DNA from 3 places in the Aquisalimonas asiatica genome. Region 2 is predicted to be linked to each of the others. Evidence: predicted binding sites of a transcription regulator. Region 2 holds the regulator's gene; each other region holds the start of a gene.
The links. Region 2 encodes FliA, which starts transcription of late flagellar genes. Its sites were predicted from a motif close to GCTAAAGTTNNNNNNNNNNCNGCCGATA; they were not measured.

Region 1: the regulator FliA is predicted to act here: its motif matches at 3,584-3,611, upstream of BMZ02_RS00760 (methyl-accepting chemotaxis protein).
Region 3: the regulator FliA is predicted to act here: its motif matches at 2,503-2,530, upstream of BMZ02_RS16475 (methyl-accepting chemotaxis protein).

Annotation. Positions count from the first base shown of each region.
Region 1 covers NZ_FOEG01000001.1:145,533-150,997, forward strand. Annotated here, with positions in the region: gene BMZ02_RS00755 (3-hydroxyacyl-CoA dehydrogenase NAD-binding domain-containing protein) at 1-1,564, shown strand, start outside; gene BMZ02_RS00760 (methyl-accepting chemotaxis protein) at 1,575-3,518, opposite strand; gene BMZ02_RS00765 (universal stress protein) at 3,703-4,185, opposite strand; gene BMZ02_RS00770 (hypothetical protein) at 4,274-4,900, opposite strand; gene BMZ02_RS00775 (3'-5' exonuclease) at 4,930-5,465, opposite strand, start outside.
Region 2 covers NZ_FOEG01000001.1:794,001-799,465, forward strand. Annotated here, with positions in the region: gene BMZ02_RS03720 (chemotaxis protein CheA) at 1-1,375, opposite strand, end outside; gene BMZ02_RS03725 (protein phosphatase CheZ) at 1,467-2,231, opposite strand; gene cheY (chemotaxis response regulator CheY) at 2,242-2,634, opposite strand; gene BMZ02_RS03735 (RNA polymerase sigma factor FliA) at 2,770-3,498, opposite strand; gene BMZ02_RS03740 (MinD/ParA family protein) at 3,495-4,343, opposite strand; gene flhF (flagellar biosynthesis GTPase FlhF) at 4,429-5,465, opposite strand, start outside.
Region 3 covers NZ_FOEG01000011.1:39,354-44,818, forward strand. Annotated here, with positions in the region: gene BMZ02_RS16465 (pilin) at 1-102, shown strand, start outside; gene BMZ02_RS16470 (CBS domain-containing protein) at 292-714, opposite strand; gene BMZ02_RS16475 (methyl-accepting chemotaxis protein) at 813-2,456, opposite strand; gene BMZ02_RS16480 (hypothetical protein) at 3,150-3,587, shown strand; gene BMZ02_RS19445 (DUF6538 domain-containing protein) at 3,584-3,907, opposite strand; tRNA gene BMZ02_RS16485 (tRNA-Met) at 3,971-4,047, opposite strand; gene BMZ02_RS16490 (hypothetical protein) at 4,207-4,407, opposite strand; gene BMZ02_RS16495 (hypothetical protein) at 4,391-4,972, opposite strand; gene BMZ02_RS16500 (LPP20 family lipoprotein) at 4,991-5,465, opposite strand, start outside.

The DNA.
Region 1 (5,465 bases), 650 kb from region 2:
CGTGCGTCTCGGCCTTCACCCCTGTTACGGGGCGACCGCCCGTCTGCCTTCGGTGGTTGGCTCCTGGCGGGCCCTGGAGCTGATGACCTCCGGGCGCTCCCTGGATGCCGCCGCAGCGAAGCAGCTTGGCCTCATTGATGCCGCCGTGCCGGCGGAATCGCTTGCAGACACCGCCCTGGATTTCATCGCGCGCGATCCTGGCCGCCACCGGCCGCGCATCTGGTCGCAGCTGGTGCGCCTCGCGCCGGCCCGCTGGGTGACCTATCGCTATCTCGACGCCCAGTTGCAGCGACAGGCGCGCCCGGAGAACTTCCCCGCCACCTATGCCATCCTCCGGCTGTGGCGCCGGGCGGCGGGCCGACGCCTGCGCGAGCGCTTTCGGGCAGAGCGAGAGTCGCTGCTGGAGCTGATCCGCAAACCCAGCGCCCTGAACCTGGTTCGTACCTACCTGCTCCAGGACCGGCTGCGGCGGGAGGCGCGCGAGCTTGACGTGGCCGTGCCGCAGGTCGTTCACGTGATCGGTTGTGGTGCCATCGGCGCCGGGCTCGCTGCCGTCCTGGCGGCGCACGGCCGGCAGGTCACGGTGCATGAAGAGGACCCGGCCGCGCTGGATGGCTTGCATCGGCGGGCCGGGACGATCTTCCAGCAGCGGCTTGCGGATGCGGCGTTGGTGGAGGAGGCGCGGGGGCGTCTCCATGTGGCGTCCGCCGCGGACACCATCGCTGAAGCGGATGTGGTGATCGAGGCCATCGACGAGGATGCCGAGGCCAAACGGGTCCTGTATGCGGCGCTGGAGGAGGTGCTGGCGCCGGATGCAGTGATTGCGACAACCAGCACCACGCTGATGATTGATGATCTGGCGTCGGCGATGCGCAACCCCGAGCGCCTGACCGGCTTTCACTGCTTTCATCCGGTGGAGCGCATGACCATGGTCGAGGTGGTGAGTGGCGCCGGCACGGCCGAGGCTGCACTGGCCCGCACACAGGCCCTGGCCGCCGCCATGGACAAGCTGGCGCTGCGGGTGCGCAGCGCGCCGGGGTTTATCATCAACCGGTTGAAGCTGCCGTACATGCTCAAGGCCGCCGAGATCTACGAGCGTGCGCGCCGGGAGGTCATCGACGGTGCTGCGCTTGATTTCGGCATGCCGATCGGCCCTCTGGAAATGGCCGACGCTCTCGGCCTGGACGTCTGTGTGGCCATGGCCGAGGCGCTGGGTCGCACCGTCCCGGACAAGCTGCGCGAGCTGGTGGATGCCGGCCACACGGGGATGGCGTCCGGCAAGGGTTTCCACGACTGGAAGCACGGCCGCCGTGTCACCGCGAGCGTGCCGCCGGGCGGCGAGCAGGAGTTTCCGAGCCTGGCCCGCAAACTGGTCAACCCCATCGTCGAGGAAGCGGCCCGCTGCAGCGAGGAGGGGCTGGTGGCCGACGACGACATGGTGGATGTTGCCGCCCTGTTCGGAGCCGGTTTTCCGGCCTATACCGGCGGCCCGCTGACACTGCGGCGAGAGTGGGGCATGGACACCCTGCTGTACACGCCCCGCAAACGCCGCAATACGTTGTAGCGGTTCCGGCTCAGAGCCGGAACTGGTGGGTGATCTGCCGCAGCTTCTCGGCCAGCTGCGCCATGGACTCGCTCGCCTCGGTGGACTGCACCACGCTGCGGGCATTGTCGTCCGCCACCTGGGTGATGTTGTGGATGTTCTCGTTGATCTCCTTGGCCGTGGCGCTCTGCTCCTCGGCGGCACTGGCGATCTGCTGGATCATCTCGTTGATGTTGGCCACCGCACCGGTGATGCGCTCCAGTGACTCGCCGGCGTGCTCGGCCTGACCCACGCTCTCCGCGGCATGATCCCGGCTCTGTTGCATGGACTGCTCGGCCCGGCCCGCACTGACCTGGACCTGCTCGATGATGCTCTGGATCTCGTTGGTGGAGTCCTTGGTCCGGGTTGCCAGGGAGCGCACCTCGTCGGCCACCACCGCGAAGCCGCGACCGTGCTCGCCGGCTCGGGCCGCCTCGATGGCGGCGTTGAGGGCCAGGAGGTTGGTCTGTTCGGCCACGTCCTCGATTACCTGCAGCACCGTGCCCACGTTGTCGCTCTCCTGCTTCAGCGTGGCCATCACGTCGGCGGTCTCGCCGATCTGCTCCGACAGGGTGCTCATGGCCGACATGGTCTTCGTGACCACTTCGCGGCCATCCTGCGCCTCGCTGGACGTGTTGTTGGCACCGTCGGCGGCGGACTGGCTGTTTCTGGCCACTTCCTCCACGGTTGCGGTCATCTCGTTCATGGCCGTTGCCGCGCTGGAGAGCTGGTCCCGCTGCTGCTGGATGCCCTTGTCCGTCTCCTGGTTCACCTGCGTCAGCTCGGTGGCGGCGGAGGCCACTTCGTCGGCGTAGCTGGACATCTCGCGGATCATGGTCCGGAGGTTTTCCTGCATGTTGGCGATGGACGCCAGCAGGCTGTCGGTGTCACCGGCCCGCAGCTGGATGGGTGTGGCCATGTCGCCGTCCGCGACCCGGTGAACCGCCTCGGCGGCGTACTTCGGTTCGCCGCCCAGGGGGCGGGTGATGGAGCGGACGATACCAAGACTCGCCAGGATGGAGATGAGCAGGATCACCGTGGCAATGGCGGAAACGATCCAGAAGATGCGCCGCACCTCGGCCAGTGCCTCGGCTTCCGGAATCTCCATGACAAGGCCCCAGTCAAGGAGGGGAATGGGATTGTAGCTGCCCGCCACCTGTTCACCGGCGGCGTTGGCATAGACCCCGACACCGCTCTCGCCGGCAACAACCCCTCGCGCCGCCTCGGTATTGACGTTTGAGCCGACGCCGTCGACGGACGCGGCGTCGGTCACGGCTTCACCGTCGCCGTCCACCAGGTAGACCTCGAATGACTGGTCGTCCGCCATGTACTCCACCTGCTCGACAATGGTGTCGAGCTGGACGGCCCCGCGCATGACGGCGATTACCTGACCGTTGTCGCGGATGGGAATGACCACGTTGCTGACGCGATTGCCCGTGGCCCGGGAGACCAGCGGATTGGAGAAGACGTCCTCACCGCTAATGGCGGTCTGGAACCAGGCGCGGTCGGCCACGTCGAAGTCGTGGGCCTCTTCTGCGGAGAGAACCCTCGCTTCGCCGTCATGGGCGACGCCGGCGATGCCGCGGCCATCCTCGCCCACCACGAAGATGGTGTCGTAATACCCCCGGGCATCGGCGATGCGCTCCAGCAGATGGTTGAGGGCATCGGCGTCCAGTTCTTCGGCGGCATTCAGGCTGGCGAGATAGCGCATCTCGTCCTGCCGCGCGGTCAGCCAGTCCGAAAACGCCCGCGTGTAGGCGTCACCCGTCCCGTAGAGGTCGTTCAGTGCCGCCTCGGTCTGCGAGTCCCGGTACTGCACATAGACCAGACTGCTGATCAGCAGGATCGACACCAGCACCAGCGATACGATCATGACCGTCAGCCGTCCTGCGAATCCCAGGCTGTCAGCCAGCCCACCCGTCGATACCCGTTTCATAATTGCACCCCTAGTGGCGCCGCGGCGGTTGCGAACGGCGTTATTTATGATTCTGTGCAGAGGAGAAACGGCGTCAGAGGGGAAAACTTGACGGGTCAGTCATGCGTAAACGTTCGATTTGTGAAGCGCTTCACGAAGGGGGAGAGGAGTGGGTCCATCCGGGAGAGGGATGGACCCTGTCGCTTCACTTGACGGTGAGAACGCTGCCGTCGAACAGTTGCTGGACCTTGTGCGAGACGCTCCCCAGCAGCAGACCGCTGAGGTTGCCGAGGCCGCGGGACCCCATGACGATCATGTCGGCGTTGTGGGCTTTGGCCGCCTCAAGAAGAACCCGCGCCGGGTCGCCTTCGTGGTAGGACGTTTCGACGTTCTTCACGCCGGCCGCAGTGGCGGTGGCCTTCGCCTGCTCCAGGAGTTTGCCGGCGATCTCCTCCAGCGCCGCCACCGGCACCTGGTAGTCCACCGAGGCACCGCCCATGGTCATCGGCGGGACGGAGGGGATGGGCTCGGATGACAGTTCGGCGATGGCCGGCGGGATGTGGCCGCGCAGCAGTGCGTGCACGATGGCGAGGTCCGCATCGAAACGGTGTGCAAGCGCCGCGGCCATGGCAACGGCCTTGTCCGCGTGTTCGGAGCCGTCGATCGCAACGAGAATACGGTTGATCATGGGCTGGTCCCTCCTGTTCAGCTTCGGACCAGCATAGGACGGCGCCGCCGCCCGTCCATTGATCTGTGTCAACCGCCCGGCGGATGGTTCAAGCGGGCGCGGCAACAGCGAGAACGGCCAGCCAGAACAGCAGCGTCACACTCACGATGACCAGCGTGACCGGGACGTGGCCGGGCTTCTGGGTGAAGCGTAGCAGGAGCAGCTTGCGGGCATCGTACGCCTTGATGCCGTTGTGCCCCTTCTTGTAGCGGGTCTCCAGTGCGTCCGGCGTGGCCTCGGGCATCTCGTCCATCAGCGTTTGCAGTGCGTCCATGGCCGGCTGGGAGAACGCCGGCTTGCGGATGTGGAACGTGCGTTCGCTGTCGGCGTGCCGGGTCAGGAAGAGCAGGCTGTCGCCCTCCCGGCGGGCGTGAAGCAGTTCCGCCGGTGCGTTGTGGGGCAGCTCCCCGTTGTCGAACCGGCCGGTGATGCGCAATGCGCCACCGACGGCCGGCTTTTCCACGCGGAATGAACGCGGGGCACCGTAGCGGCCCTTGAGCCACGCCACGCCGATGAGCAGTGCAGCAAGAGCCAGCAGCGTGACCCACCCCGGCAGCCCCAGGTGCAGAATGCCGAATCCCAGCAGCAGCGTGACGCTGAAGCCGGCAGCAGTGGTGGCAACATTGACGAGGGGGCGGTCAAGTGTGCCCTCGGCAACAAGCAGTGTTCGTCGCAACGTGGTCTCTCCTGGCTCCGTTCCGTCGGTCAGCCCGTTCCGCCGCCGCCCTCGCGGCGGGCACTGGGGCGACTGTAGTGCGGCCCATATTCCGGATCCGGCGGGCTGATCGCAAGCAGGTCGGCCACGGTGGCGTCCGGGGCGGTCAGGGATGTGGCCAGCACGCGGAAGATCTCGCCACAGACCAGCGCATCGCCGCGGGCGTTGTGCCGATCGGTAACGGTGATGCCGCAGGCGTCGGCAACGTCGTCCAGGGAGAATACGCTGTGGCGCCCCGTCCAGGCCTGGAACAGCACCATGGTGTTAAGGGCGGGGAACGGTAGCTGGCAGTGGAGGTGGCGCAGGGTGGCCCGATTGAGAAAGCGCAGATCGAAGCCGATGTGGTGGCCGACCAGCAGTGCGCCGTCCAGGAACTCCACGACATCGTCGAGAACCCGCTCCAGAGAGGGGGCGTCCACCACATCCGCGTCGCCGAGGCCGTGGATGGCCGTGGTCTCGGGGGGAATCGGGCGGCCCGGGTGGATCAGCGAACAGAACTCCCGCCCCGTGGGAACCAGACCGCGGT
Region 2 (5,465 bases):
CCTTGCGGTCGGCCGGATCCTCGATACCGTGGTCCACGGAGTTCCGGACCAGGTGGATCAACGGGTCGGCCAGGGCCTCGACCAGGTTCTTGTCCAGGTCGGTGTCCTCGCCCTCCATCTGCAGATCCACTTCCTTGCCCAGGTTCCGGGCCAGGTCGCGCACCAGGCGCGGGAAGCGGCCGAAGACTTTCTTGATGGGCTGCATGCGGGTCTTCATGACCGCGCTCTGGAGGTCGGAGGTGACCAGCTCCAGATCGGCGACGGCCTGACTCATGCGCTCGTCATCGTACTGGGAACGGATGGTGCTCAGGCGGTTGCGGACCAGAACCAGCTCGCCCACCAGATTCATGATGTCGTCGAGCTTGGCGGTGTCCACACGTACGGAGGTATCCCCGCCGGCCTTGCCGCCACCGGCCGCACCGCCGGAGCCACTGTCACCGCCCCCGGAGCCACCTCCGGAACCACCGCCACCCTTGCCGCCGGATGCAGCGGCTGGCGCGGCAGATTTCGCCGGCGTGGCGGCACTCTTGCCCGTGTCCTTGTCCGCTCCTGCCGCAGCGGGAGCCGCCGCCGACGCCGCAGCACCGGCGCCGCCCGTGGTGGGGCCTTTGCCCGCGCCGTGGAGCTGGTCGAGCACCGACTCGAACTCGTCTTCGCTGATCAGGTCGTCACCGCCCGAACTCGCGGCCGGCACGTCCGGGTTCGAGCCCTTGGGAACGCCCCCGTGCTTGCCTTCGCCGTGAAGCTGGTCCAGGACGGCCTCGAATTCGTCCTCGGTGATGTCGTCACCGGACGCACCGCTGGCACCGTTATCGGTGGCCGGGGCCTCGGGCTCGTGCTTGTCCTCGTCGAGGGCGTCCAGCAGGGCCTCGAATTCGTCTTCGGTAATGTCGTCGCCACCTGCAACGGCCTGGCTGTCGCCGGCCTTGTCCTGCGGTGCAGGCTCGGATGCCGGCGCGGCCGACTGTGGCGCATCACCCACCGACTCCTGCTCCTGCAGGAGTTCCAGCGCGCGCAGAAGCTCTTCGGGTGCTTCGCGCGGGTCCTCGCCGTTCCCCAGGTCACTGAACTGGTTGTTCACCACGTCCAGGGCACGCAGGACGTAGTCCATCAGCTCCGCGGTGACCTCGCGCTCACCGTTGCGCAGGAGGTTGAAGAGGTCTTCGGTGCGGTGGCAGATCTCCACCAGCGGGTCGAAGCCCAGGAAGCCCGCACCACCCTTGATGGTATGGAAGCCGCGGAACACCGCGTTGAGCAGATCCTGGTCCTGCGGTGCGCGCTCCAGCTGGACGAGCTGCTCACCCAGCTCCTCCAGGATCTCCCGGGACTCCACGAGGAAGTCCTGTACGATGTCGTCTTGCGTATCAACTGCCATAAAGCCCCCAAGCGATACCCGGCCCGCGCCCGCGCGCTGGGCTTCCGGGATGCCGTCACTCCGACCCGCCACTCACCAATGCGGCGCGAACTCAGAAACCAAGACTGGAGAGCAGGTCATCCACCTCGTCCTGACCACTGACCGCCGAGTCCGATTCCTGTCCCGGCACCTGCGGCCCCTCCAGTTTCATTGCATCTTCCGTGTTCTTGTCGGCCGATTTCCCGTCTTCCGTAGCTTTTCCTTGCGTCTGTCGCGGGGCGGAGATGGAAATCAGGGACACCAGCCCGTCCTCCACCTCTCTCACCAGGTCCATGACACGGCGGATGATCTGGCCCGTAAGGTCCTGATAATCCTGCGCCATCAGCGCGTCGGTCAGCTTCTCCTGGATGGCGTCGCCCTCGGTCTCCAGGCGCTCGAAGAACTGGTCAAGCCGTTGGCCGAGCCCGCGGAACTCGGTGGCCGACAGCTGCCGTGAGCGGAACCGCTTCCACTCCGCGGCCAGCGTCTTGCCATCGCTGCTGATGCCGGACAGAGTCTCAAGGGACTCTTCCAGCGCGGTCAGCGTCCGGTGCGCCGAGTTCTCGGTCAGCTCGATGACGTGATTCAGCCGCTGATGGGCATCGGGAATCTCGGAGACGGCGATGTCGCTCAGCCGGCCGTCCAGGCGGAAGGATTTCAGCGCCTCGTGGAGCTCCCGGGTCAGCTTGCCGACCTCCCGGAACAACTCCGTCTCGCGCAGGCGGGTCAACTCATCCAGCGCCTCGCCCACGGCCTCCCCGTCACCGGCCTCGATCGAGGACAGCAATTCGCGAGCCTTGGCTTCGTAGGCGGCAAGATCCTGGCTGCCGTCCGTCATGCGCCTGCCCTCACTCGGCCGATTCGATACGGTCGAAGATCTTGTTGATCTTCTCTTCCAGCGTTGCCGCGGTGAACGGCTTGACGATGTAACCGTTCACGCCCGCCTGGGCCGCTTCGATGATCTGTTCACGCTTGGACTCTGCGGTCACCATCAGCACCGGAAGATGCTTGAGGTCGTCGTCCGCACGGACGTGCTTGAGCAGCGTCAGCCCGTCCATGCCCGGCATGTTCCAGTCCGTGACGAGAAAGTCGAAGCCTCCCTTCTTGAGCTGGGGCAGCGCCGTGTTGCCGTCATCGGCTTCCTGGGTGTTCTGGAAGCCAAGCTCGCGCAGGAGGTTTCTGATAATGCGCCGCATCGTGGAGAAGTCGTCCACGATCAGTATTCTCATGTCTTTATCCAGACTCACAATCAATCACCTTTGCTTTAATCAGGCGGTGAACACGTCGGTGTCTCGTTAACGCTCTCACCCTGCCGGAGCGCGTTCCTGCGTTCTGCCGCACACGTCGCGATTTTGACGGTCGATACAAACGCCCGGTCACTCTGTCCAATCGGCAAGACGCGCCCTCAACTTGAGCATGATCCGCCCATGAATCTGGCTGACCCGGGATTCCGTGACCCCGAGCACTTCCCCGATTTCACGCAGATTCAGCTCCTGTTCATAGTACAGGGACATCACCAGCTGCTCGCGCTCCGGGAGCGTCCCGATGGCTTCAACCAGGGACTGGCGGAACCCGGCATTCTGGATGTGCTGTTCCGGCCCTTCATCGTCCCCCTCATGCTCCCGGGTCTCCCCGGTGGCCGGAGAGACCTCATCGAGGCTGAACAGCTTGGCGCTGGAGACGTCATTCAGGGTCTGGTGGTACTCATCGGCACTCATGCCGAGTTCTTCCATGACCTCGCTGTCGCGGGCATCGCGTCCGGTACGATTTTCGATCTCGCGAACGGCCTGGGCCACTTCCCGGCCACGGCGATGGACGGACCGCGGCGTCCAGTCGAGCCGCCGGATCTCGTCCAGCATGGCGCCGCGAATGCGAATCCCCGCATACGTCGGAAAACTGGCGCCGTGGGAGGCGTCGAACTGCCGGGCCGCCTCCAGCAGGCCGATCATGCCGGCCTGGATCAGATCCTCCAGCTGCACGGACTCGGGCAGCCGGGCAAGCAGATGATGGGCAATTCGCTTGACCAGGGGGGCGTTCTGAACGACCAGGTCGTTCTCCCCGGTCTGCGCCTGCACCTGCGAGTACGCTGCGGCGCGCGAACTCATGACAGCACCTCCCCAGCTTCACCACTGTACTGAATGAGACGTTCCACGAAGAATTCCAGATGCCCTTCCGCCCGAGTTGGCGCGGGCAGCCGGTCAACGCGCTTCGCCAGCTCCCGGAAGGCCCGGGCAGAGGGGCTGCCGGGATAGAGCGTGGTCACGGCCTGCTGTTGCTGCACCGCCCGACGCTGCGCGTCATCACTGGGGATCCCGCCCATGTAGGCGACGGTCAGGTCCAGATAGCGCTCACACACTCTCAGCAACTTCCCGTACAGCTCCTGGCCCTGCGCGGCACTGGCTATCATGTTGGCGACCATGTGCACACGGTGTAGACCGAAATCGCGGTTGAGTACCTTGATCAGCGCGTACGCGTCCGTGATGGACGACGGTTCGTCGCACGCCACCACGAGCACCTCGCGGGCGGCCCGGGCGAACGTCAGCACGTTGTCGGCGATGCCGGCGGCGGTGTCAATGATCAGGTAGTCCCAGTCGCCGGTCAGCTCGCTGAAGCTCCGGATCAGCCCAACCTGCTCCGCGGCGCTGAGTGCCGCCATTCCCTTGACACCCGAGGAGGCGGGGATGATCTGCACGCCACCCGGGCCATCAATCAGAATGTCTTCCAGCTCCACCTGCCCGGACACCACGTGGGACAGGTTGTGCCGGGTCTCGAGACCCAGCAGGACGTCCACGTTGGCAAGCCCCAGATCCGCATCCATGAGCAGCACGCGATTCCCCGCGCTCGCCAGTGAAGCGGCCAGATTGACGGACACACTGGTCTTGCCGACTCCGCCCTTGCCGCTGGCAACGGCGATCACCTTGACCCGTGTCAGACTCGATGCCTGATCCATTAACGCTGTGCTCTTTGTTCAGTCATGGCGCGCCCCCCCGGGAACTCCTGCCGCTGCGACGCGGGGACCCCATGATGTGCGCCGCTCAGTGCGACCCACCCACCGAGAAGGTCACGGCCATCTGCTCGTCGTCCACTTCCTGGCCGTACTCTTCCACAAGTTTCAGCGCATCCTGCACCAGACGGCCGGCATCGGCCGGCATGAGATCCTCCGGCACCCGCTGACCGTTGCCCAGGAAACTCACCGGCAGCCGGTGGCGCAGCAGCACGGTAAGCGCTGCGCCGAGGCTGGCGGCGTCATCGGTCTTGGTGAGAATGCATCCGGACGGCGCCACGCCGCCATAGGACTTCACCGTCGCGTTCAGAGCCGCCAGCTGCGTGTTCGCCGACAGAACCAGGTAACTACGGATGCGATCACCCACGCCCTTCAACGTGGTGAACTGCTCCGCGAGCCGCATGTCCCGTTGGCTGACCCCGGCAGTGTCCACCAGGACGAGGCGTTTGTCCGAGAGGTCGGCGAGCACCGTCTCCAGTTCTTCGGCGGAATTCGCGGTCTGTACCGTCACGCCCAGGATCCGCGCAAAGTTGCGCAACTGGTCCTGGGCACCGATGCGCACGTTGTCCGTGCTCACCAGTGCAACCTTGCGTCGACCGTGACGCAGGGCAAACTGGGCTGCCAGCTTGGCCACCGTCGTGGTCTTGCCGACCCCCGTGGGGCCCACCAGCGCGACCACGCCGCCGCGGTCGAGCAGGTCATCCTCTTTCACCGGCAGATGGCGCTTCACGGTATGCAGCGCATGCCGCAGTGCCAGTTCGGGCTCCAGCTTCTCGTCCACGCGGTTGGCGAGCTGGCGACACACATCCGGGCCGAAACCGATCTCGGTCAGCTGCCGCAGCAGTGTCGTGCGCCCCGGATGACTCTTGCCCTGCTGCTGCCACTCCATCATGGAGAGCTGATTCTCGAACAGCGTCCGCAGCACTTTGAGCTCGCTGCGCATGGCTTCCACGGACTCGTCGTCCCGGCCGGCCACCTCATCCGGGCGCTCCGTCCGCTCGGGCCCCCGGCGCAGCTCGGTCACCGCTGCCGACTCGGCCGACCCCGAATTCAGATCGTCTTCCGTCA
Region 3 (5,465 bases), on a different contig from region 2:
ACGGTCAGGTACACATGGAACAACGACGATAGTGAATGGACTTGCACCACTGACGTGGACGAAGCATATGTTTCCCAGTGTGACTCTGGCGGCATCGATTAGGCTTTTGCCCGAAGAATGATTAAGAGCCCCGCACGCATTGCGGGGTTTTTTTGTGACCAAGCAGGCCGAATGGTGCCAGCCCCCAGAACCATTTCTCGTAGGGTGGACCTTCAGGTCCACCGTCAGCGGGAATCGCGCTCGACGTCTTGCGGCAGCGGACTGCAGGGCCACGGACGCTTGTGGCGAGAACTACGCCGTCGCTTTCCGCAGCGCACCCAGCACGTCTTCCCGGGCCACGACGCCCACCAGTTGATCAGCGTCCATCACGGGCAGGCTCTTGACGCCGAGTTGCACGAGGCGCTGAAGGACGCGTGTGAGCGGGCAGTCGGGGGCGACGGAGACCGGGTCACGGGTCATGATGCGGTCGACGGTGTCGCGCATGATCAGGTTGTAGGGCGGCACGATGTAATCCGGGCGCAGGGTGAACGCGCGAAGGACATCCATCTTGGTGACGAAACCAACCAGCGCGCCGCCGCCATCGGTGACGGGCATGCCGTTGAAGCCATGCTGCTCGAACAGCGCCTGGGCATCCCCGACGGTGGCCTCGGGTTGAACGGTCACCGGCCGTGAAGTCATCACGTCGGCCGCAGTGTATTGCACGAACTCGTACATGGCGCCTCCTCTGCGACGGTTCAGCGCCATTGTAGCGAAACACAAGGCCGGTGCACCCATGCGGGCGCGCACCGGCCCGGTCGCAGCGGCAGCGGCCGTCAGGCGCGCAGGCGCGCGACTGCCTGGCGCAGCTGCTCGGCCATGGCGTTGAGGTCGTCCGCTCCCGAGCGCGCCTTGTCCATCGCCTCGCCGCTGCGCATGGCCGCATCCCGAATGCCGCTCACCCGCCGGTTGATCTCGTCCGCCGTCGCAGACTGCTCCTCGGCGGCACTGGCAATCTGCGTATTCATGCCGCTGATGCCGTCCACGGCACCGGCGATCGTCCCCAGCGCCGTCTCGGTCTCGTTGGAGCGCTCCACCGTGTGCCGGGCGCTCTCGGTACGCGCCTCGATGGACTCCGCCGCCTGCCGCGAGCCACTCTGCAGCCGCTCGAGAATGTCCCGGATCTCCTGAGTGGACTGCTGTGTGCGCTGCGCCAGCGTGCGCACCTCGTCGGCCACCACCGAGAACCCGCGGCCGTGATCCCCTGCACGCGCAGCCTCGATGGCGGCGTTCAGGGCCAGCAGGTTGGTCTGCTCGGCGATGCCGTTGATCACCTCCAGCACCGTCTGCACGTTGTCGGATTCGCTGGCGAGCTGGTTGACCGCATCGCGGCTCTCCTCCAGCTCCCGGGCCAGGTTGCCGATGGCATCCTTGGTATAGGACACCGTCTCGGCGCCCGACTGGGTCTCGGACTGGGCCTCGGCCGCCGCCTCGGCAGCGGAGCTGGCGTTCTGCGCCACTTCCTGCACGGTCGCGGCCATTTCGTTCATGGAGCTGGCCAGCTCGTCGGTGTCTTCCTGCTGCTGGCGGCTGTTCTTGTCGGCGTCGCCAGTGAGGTCACGCAGCTGCTCCGCCGACTGCGCCAGCGTGTCGCTGCCTTCGCGCACCTGGTTCACCACGCCCTGCAGCGTGTCGAACAGCCTGTTGAATGTCCGCGACAGGTCGGTGAGCTCGTCACGGCCCGACTCGTCCAACCGGGCGGTAAGGTCCACGGGCTCCTCCGCGGCCTTCTCGATGCCGCCGATGGTCGCGCGTAGCGGGCGGGTCACACTGATGATGACGGCCCAACCGATACCGCCCACCAGCACCAATCCGATGACACTGGTCACGATGCCGTTCACCAGCTCACGGTTCACCGCGGCGTTGACGTCGGCCATGTAGACGCCGCTGGCGATCACGTAGCCCCAGGGCTCGAAGTGGTGGGCCTCGGAAATTTTCTCGATGGCTTCCTCTTCACCCGGACGCGGCCACATGTACGCGACTCGGGAGCGACCGTCGCTGGACTCCAGCACCTCCCGGGTCATGCGCTGAACGAAGGCGTTCCCGGTGCCGTCGTCCATTTCGGTGAGATCGTCGCCCTCCAGCTCCGGCGACACCGGGTGCATCTGCATGATGTTGTTCTCGTCATGCACCCACAAATACTCCTCGCCGAGATAACGGATACCCCGCAGGCTCTCCAGGGCTTGCTCCCGGGCCGTCTCCTCGTCGATCTCCCCCGCCTGCTCCAGACCGTGGAAGTGCTCCATGATCGCAATGGCGGTCTCGTTCACCGCGACTGCCTGCGACAGCCGCTCTTCCTGAAGCGAGGCCCGCGTGGAACTCAGCGTCAGAACGGCGTTGACCACGAATACCGCGATCGCAACGGCGAGAATGAGCCAGATACGATAGCTGACGCGCAGCTTCCGGAGAGATGCCAACATGAACCCACCCCTGAAATAACGTTGTTTTGCGAGTGCTTCAGGAGAGTATCGGCAGGTCGGTGCGGAGGTTGAACGAAGACGGACGAGCGGTTTGGATGCGCGAAGCCGGGGCGAGTCGGTCGATGGTGATCCGGTCACCACATCGGTGGGGCGCCCGGCCCCATGCGGTGAGGGCCGGGGACTGTCGCCCCCGGAACAAATGGTGGCTACGGGCACAACCGAACCCGGCTGCGAATCAGATAGTTACAAAAGGAACACGTGAGAAGAAAGCGCAGGGGAAGGGGTGTCCCGGCAACCCTCGGTGCTCACACCCACAGCGATCACACAGACCTTGAAGACTATCCGGCCGTGCTCGCTGGAAACGCACAAAGAACAGGCTCCCAGTTGCGATCCAATTCACAATATTAAGATTCAAATCCTGAAGAAGATGTTCGGCCTATGGACACCCATATGCACGGGCCATTAAGATCCCCTACCCTTTAGAATAAGTGTCTCTTTTACATTTAATCCTCTCACAGGATTCTCTATCGGGTCGTTCTTTGGGGGGAATTATTGATCAGCCGGACCATGTCGTTGACACGGGCCTGTCTGGCTTCGCTGAGGCTCATGTCGTGCCGGTGAGCCGCCAGAGCGAAAACCATACAGAAAAGCATTCACCACAACACGCACCAAAGCTTAAAGGGGATTTTATACATGCTGCAATTAAAGATACGTACAGTCGCTGTCATGACCACTTTTGCGTTAGCTATGGCTGCATGCTCCAGCGAACCTGATTTCCCAAAGCTGAAATCATTTGACGATATTGTGGCGTTTGAAAAGAAGGTCTTGAATGGGCTTTATCATGAAGAAGCCGGATATGACTTCTTGGTCGCCGCACAAAGGCATGTACTTCCCAGCGATGAGGATCCGGCAGAGTTCCTCCCAGAGGAGGAGGAATGGGAAGAGGGCTTTGCTGATATCATAGACGAACGCGGGACCTTCAAGGATATTGAATTCAGTCGATACGAGAGGGATTTCGATAACCAGGAATTACAAATTGAGGGTACGCTTCATTTTGAAAACGAGGACCTTCCATACAAGGGAGTCTTCGTGAAAGGTGAAGATGGCGTATGGGTTATGAAAACTGATTAGTCATCGGTCCGTCCCGTGTCGCGGCCGTCAAGAAAAACCGGGTGCGACACGAGGATACCCCAGCCTTTCCCCATGCGCAGACACCACCCTCCTGGAGCCTTCGGGCAGATGACCTCTCCCCGAATATCTGACCGGTTAAAAGTCGAGATGACCGCCAGCCGTCTTGCCCTAGATTTAGCGACCACCTTAGAACGAGTCCTTAGTGAGACCTTCAGTTCACTGAGGCCCACACTGGGGCGCAGACGATGGGGCGCGACGTAGCGGAAGTACCAGCCAGACGGCCTGTGGAGCAGGAAGGAAGGCGCTCTATGTACCGTCATCCTGGCCCTCTGTTTTGTACCAGACGCAGCCAAGATAGCGTAACCATCTTAGAAACAAAAAAATGGTGGCTACGGGTGGATTTGAACCACCGACCCTCGCATTATGAGTGCGATGCTCTGACCAACTGAGCTACGTAGCCACGATACTGCGGAAGCGGGATTCTCCAACCGATGGCGAGGCATGTCAAGTCACGTCTCGGCGCGGGGTTTCCCGGCCATCGCCGTGCCGCGGGGTCGGTGGCTGCGGCCCGAACAGCCACATCGCCACCGAACACCCGCGACAGGGCGGCCATCAGGCGCTAGCGGCGGTCTTCCAGACTGCCCATGCCCTCGCGGTGCGAGCGCTCGGCGTTCTGCCTGTCGCGCTCCTTCTCCGCCTGCTCGGAGACCTCATCGGCGATGTCACCGGGGGTGGTGCAACCAGCCACGGCCCCCACCGCGAAGGCCAGCACCACGACAAGCCCGGCGCGCCGCATCAGAGCATCAGTCGCGCCGCTCATCCAGGGCCTCCATGGCGTCGTCATGCTGCGGGATCGTGGAGCTGAGCTGCTCGTCGTTCATGGCCGCGTCCAGCATGGCATCGAAGATTTCGCCTTCCACGCGCACGCGGTAGAACGCCCGGTACTCCGAGGTGTCCGGGTCCTGGAGCAGCTCGCGGCGGTCCACTTCAACGCCGTACAGTTCCTGATCGAAGAAGCTCTCGTAGGCTTCCCGGGCCGTCTCCACGACATCACCGTCCATGTCGCCGGAGGTTTCCTCGAGAACGCCGGCGGACTCGCCCGCGATGGCCGTTGCCACGCTGCGGCGGGCCTCGGCCTGGGCCTGGCTCTCCGCCAGTCGGCGGCTCTCGCTTTCGCCCTGACCATAGCCGTAGACACCGCCGTCCCCGGCGTCATTGTTGCCCGGCATGTACCAGTCCGGTTCCATGACCCGCTGGTCGGCCATGGGATCGGTCTCCTCGGCCTCCTGCTGGCCGCCCATCATGGCGCAGCCCCCCAGCACCATGGCGCTGAACGATGCGAAAACGAGACCTTTGGCGCTACGACTCACGACTGTCATCCCCATGGGATTCCTCCTGCTACGTCAGTGGTTGTGGTTGGTGTCCTGAAAAAGGGTGCGGGCGCGCTCGCCGGAGATGATGGCGCGGGTAAGCGCGCCGATCACGGCGGCCGAGCGGTCATCGACGGCGCTCTCGCCCACCTGGCGCAGGGTGGCGCTGTTGCTGGCGACCACGTCGCCGTCGCGCAGGCTCTCCACCTCTCCCTGCAGCCGGTAATACGCCTCGCCCGAGACCTCGGTGAGATAGGTCTGGTCCAGCTGGAAACGCAACGTCACCGGTGCATCATCGGCCACGCGGAAGCCGTAATCACCGAGCACGCGACGCGCCGCGCGTTCGCAGCAGTCCGGCGCGTCGAGGCGGACCACGGCGTCCACGTCGGGGACAAGGGCAATCGTCTCGGTGCGGTCGGTATCACTGTTGACCCGCAGGGAATCGGTTTCCGGCTGATAACCATCGGCTTCGATCCGGTAGCGATAAACCCCGGTGGGGACCAGCTGC